2 regions of the Streptomyces sp. NPDC049585 genome follow, and region 2 is predicted to be linked to the other one. Evidence: riboswitches for the same ligand, from Rfam matches in the RefSeq annotation. Region 2 holds a riboswitch; the other holds the start of a gene.

Region 1 (2,191 bases), on a different contig from region 2:
GACTCCACCCGCCGCCACAGCAGCGCGACGACCAGCGCCACCATGGCCAGGCCCGTCACGTCGCCCTGCGTCTGCGTCATGCCGGGCCACAGATAGCCCAGGTACTGCACGAACCCGATCACGCCGGTGGCCATGGCGAGCGGGATGAAGAGCATCGCCGTCCACACGAACAGGAACGGCATCAGTTTGCCGGTGCGGTACTGGAACGCCTGCCGCAGATAGACGTAACTGCCGCCAGCGCCGGGCATCGCCGCGCCGAGCTCGGCCCACACCAGCCCGTCCGCCAGCGCCAGCACCGCCCCCGCGACGAAGCCGATGACGGCGTGCGGGCCGCCGAACGAGGCGACCATCAAGGGAATGGTGACGAAGGGGCCTATCCCACACATCTGGCTCATGTTGATGGCCGTGGCCTGGAACAGCCCGATGCGGCGCACGAACACCGTCCGCTGCCCGGGCACCGCCGGGGCGCCGCCGCCCGGGTCCTGCCCCGTCCCCGCTGCCGAATCTGCCATGGCGGTCAGCCCCTTCCGGTCGTTGCCTGCACTCGTAGCACCGGGCCCGGGGTGGCGTCCATCACCCGCGCGGTAGCGGAGCGATGGCCTCCGGCAGATGTCCGGCAGATGAGGTACGGCCGGGGCGACCATGAGGCCCGTCGGGAGGTTAGGGTGTCCTGGCCGTGGTGTTCGGGAAGACCGGTGCCGGCCCTTCGGGGCCCATTCCGGAGCGGCCCTCGCCACTGTGATCGGGGAGTGACCGTCCCCACTCCGTACGCCGGACCGTCCGGCGCGCGGAAGCCACTGGGCCGCATCCGGCGACCTGGGAAGGCGGGGCGGTCGCGCGTGCACCCGTCAGCCAGGAGACCGGCCACGGCATCTCGAAGTGATCCACGAGGTGCTGGAGCGTTCAACCCGAGATGTCCACCAACACATCCCTTCCCGTCGACATATCCACCGGCCCGCCGGCCTTCCGCTGGCGCCGCGAGGACACCGTGCGCACCGCCGGCCTGCTGGCCGTCATCGCCGCCCTGCACGTCGTCGCGTTCGGCGTGCTCTACCTGCTGGTCGTGCCGCAGCACTACACCGTCGACTCCAAGGTCTACGGCGTCGGTCTCGGCATCACCGCCTACACCCTCGGCATGCGGCACGCCTTCGACGCCGACCACATCGCCGCCATCGACAACACCACCCGCAAGCTCATGGCCGACGGCAGGCGCCCGGTCTCGGTCGGCTTCTGGTTCGCCCTCGGCCACTCCAGCGTCGTCGTCGTGATGGCCCTGCTGGTGGCCGGCGGCACGCACCTGGCCGGCACGCTGATGGACGAGGACTCGCCCACCCACCAGGTGCTCGGCATCGTCGGCACATCCGTCTCCGGCGGCTTCCTCTACCTCATCGCCATCCTCAACCTCATCGCCCTCGCCGGCATCCTGCGCGTCTTCCGCGCCATGCGCGAGGGCCGCTACGACGAGGGAGAGCTGGAGAAGCAGCTGGACTCGCGCGGCTTCATGAACCGGCTGCTGGGCCGCTTCACCCGCTCGGTCAGCCGACCGGGCCAGATGTACCCCCTCGGCTTCCTCTTCGGCCTCGGCTTCGACACCGCCACCGAGGTCACGCTGATGGTGATGGCGGGCAGCGGCGCCGCGGCCGGACTGCCGTGGTACGCGATCCTGTGCCTGCCACTGCTGTTCGCGGCCGGCATGAGCCTCTTCGACACGCTCGACGGCACGTTCATGAACTTCGCCTACCAGTGGGCGTTCTCCAACCCGGTGCGCAAGGTCTACTACAACCTCACCATCACCGGCCTGTCCATCGCCGTCGCCTTCCTCATCGGCACCATCGAGCTGGTCGGCGTCCTGCACGAGAAGCTCGGCCTGGACGATCCCGTCAGCGGCTGGATCGCCGGGCTGAACCTCGACAACGTCGGCTTCGTCATCGTCGGGCTGTTCGTCGTGGTGTGGGCCGCGGCACTGGTCTACTGGCGCCTGGCGCGGGTCGAGCAGCGCTGGACCGCCCGCACGGCGACGGCCGTCGTCACCGGCGGGTCCGGAGCTACGGACGGGCCCGGAGCTGCGGACGGGTCCGGAGCTGCGGACGGGTCCGGGGTCACGGACGGGGACAGTCCCGCCGCGCGCACGCCTTCCGGGCGCTGACGACCGGCGGGCCGCTGCCCGCCGGTTCCTCGCCGACCACCACCA
Region 2 (2,191 bases):
TGGGCGCCGGCCTCGGCCGCAAGGGCGGCGTCGTGCGCTGGTCGACCGCCGGCCGCATGGTCGCGGCCTGGGGTCTGACCCTGCCGGCCGCCGGCCTCGTCGCCGCCGGCGCGGCCCTCCTGGCCGACCAGGGCCGGTGGGGCGTGACCGCCGTCGCCGTCCTCGGCCTGGCCGTCTGCGGCGGCATCTGGGCGGCCTCGCGCCGCAAGCCGGTCACCCACGACAACGTCAACGACCTCAACGAGCCGCAGGGCATCGCCACCCCGGCCACCGTGGAGCCCGTCGGCGTGGTCACCGCGGCCCTCCAGGCCGTCGCCCCGCCGCCGGCCGGCCCCACGGCCGCCCACGCCCCGGCCCCCACCCCCACCCCCGCGACGACCGGCTGAGCGCCGGGCACGGAGGAAGAAACACCATGCACATCGACTGGGCAGCTTTCGCCGAGGTCTTCGGGGTCAGCCTCGTGGTGACCGTCGGGCTCGTGGGCCTGTTCACGCTCGGCATCGTCGGCACGTCCCGCAGGACGGACGCGGCGGGCGGCACGGCGGCCGCGGGCGCGCTGGCGCGCACGGGCGCGTACGCGTGCTTCGCGCTGTGCGCGGCGGCCGTCGGATACGGCATCTCGCTGATCGTGGCCTGAGTCCACGCGCACCGAAAGGGCGGACCGGAGTTTGCTCCGGCCGCCCTTTCGGCGTTGGCGGGTGACCCGTCGGGGGTCCGGGGGCAGCGCCCCCGGGAAACGGTGAAAGGGCGGGTCAGGGGCTCGGCCGCCCGCAGGGCCCCGCCCCCGGGGCGAGTTGACGGGCCTTCCGGGACCGTGGTGGACTGCCCGGGCCAAACGGCGACAGCAGAGGAAGCCGGTGCGAATCCGGCGCGGTCCCGCCACTGTCACCGGGGAGTGTCCCCCCACCCAACAGGGCCACGGCGCAAGCCGGAAGGCCGGGGGCGATGCGGATCCGGGAGCCAGGAGACTCTGGTCGCCGGTCACGTCGAGCCAGGGCGAGGACCCTGAGTGAGGACACGCATCGGCCATGCCCTGTCGCGGTTTCGCCTGCGGCGCCGCCCTCGGATTCCTGGGCGACCTGGTTGTCGGTGACCCCCGCAGGGGGCACCCTGTTGCCGCGTTCGGGCGTGCGGCCCACGCCCTGGAGCAGCGCTTGTGGCGCGACGACCGCGGACGCGGTGCGCTGTACGCCGCCGTGTGCACCGGTACCACCGTGGCGGGCGCCGCGCTGCTGGCCCGTGCGGTGCGCGGCCGGCGGGGCGCGGACGTCGCCCTGACGGCGGCCGTCACCTGGGCGGTGATCGGTGGGACGTCGCTGGCCCGGGAGGCCCGGGCGATCGGCGGGGCGCTGGCCGCCGGTGATCTGGAGGTGGCCCGGGAGCGGTTGCCGCATCTGTGCGGCCGTGACCCGTCGTCGCTGGACGCCCAGCAGATCGCCCGTGCCGTGGTGGAGTCGGTGGCCGAGAACACCTCGGACGCCGTCGTCGGCGCCCTGGTGTGGGGCGCGCTCGCGGGCGTACCGGGCCTGGTGGGCTTCCGTGCGGTGAACACGCTGGATGCGATGGTCGGTCACAAGTCGCCGCGGTACCGCCGCTTCGGCTGGGCGTCGGCCCGGCTGGACGACGTCGTCGGCTGGCCCGGTGCGCGGCTGACCGCGGCCCTGGCGGTGCTGGCCGCGCCGGATCCGCGCGGTGCCGCGCGGGTGGCGCGACGGGACGCGCACCGTCACCCGAGCCCCAACGCCGGCCCGGTCGAGGCGGCGTTCGCGGGGGCGCTGGGGGTGCGTCTGGGCGGGACGCTGGCGTACGGGGGCCGCATCGAGCACCGGCCCGTCCTGGGCGCGGAGCTGCGCGCCGTGCGCACCGGGGACATCGAGCGCGCGGTGCGCCTTTCGCGCCGGGTGTCGCTGCTGGCGCTGGGCTGTGCGGTCGGGGGCCGGGCAGTGGGCAGCCTTCTGAGGGCCGGGACGACCAGGACTGGGAAAGCGAGGAACCGGTGACATCGCAACCGCGGGGCGGGGGCCTGCTGGTGGCCGGGACCACCTCGGACGCGGGCAAGAGCGTGGTGACGGCGGGCATCTGCCGCTGGTTGTCCCGCAAGGGCGTCAAGGTCGCGCCGTTCAAGGCGCAGAACATGTCGCTCAATTCGTTCGTGACGCGCGAGGGCGCGGAGATAGGGCGTGCGCAGGCC

What was found. Region 2 has a riboswitch for cobalamin ahead of AB0K17_RS23975 (cobalamin biosynthesis protein). Riboswitches for the same ligand answer to the same signal wherever they lie in the genome.
Region 1: linked by a shared signal. The riboswitch ahead of AB0K17_RS22555 (HoxN/HupN/NixA family nickel/cobalt transporter) and the one ahead of AB0K17_RS23975 (cobalamin biosynthesis protein) in region 2 are both predicted to bind cobalamin.

The regions. Positions count from the first base shown of each region.
Region 1 covers NZ_JBFAPE010000023.1:99,451-101,641, reverse strand. The annotation lists gene AB0K17_RS22560 (APC family permease) at 1-512, opposite strand, end outside; cobalamin riboswitch at 661-884, shown strand; gene AB0K17_RS22555 (HoxN/HupN/NixA family nickel/cobalt transporter) at 914-2,146, shown strand; gene AB0K17_RS22550 (hypothetical protein) at 2,100-2,191, opposite strand, start outside.
Region 2 covers NZ_JBFAPE010000027.1:32,764-34,954, reverse strand. The annotation lists gene AB0K17_RS23985 (inorganic phosphate transporter) at 1-386, shown strand, start outside; gene AB0K17_RS23980 (hypothetical protein) at 413-637, shown strand; cobalamin riboswitch at 847-971, shown strand; gene AB0K17_RS23975 (cobalamin biosynthesis protein) at 1,029-2,000, shown strand; gene AB0K17_RS23970 (cobyric acid synthase) at 1,997-2,191, shown strand, end outside.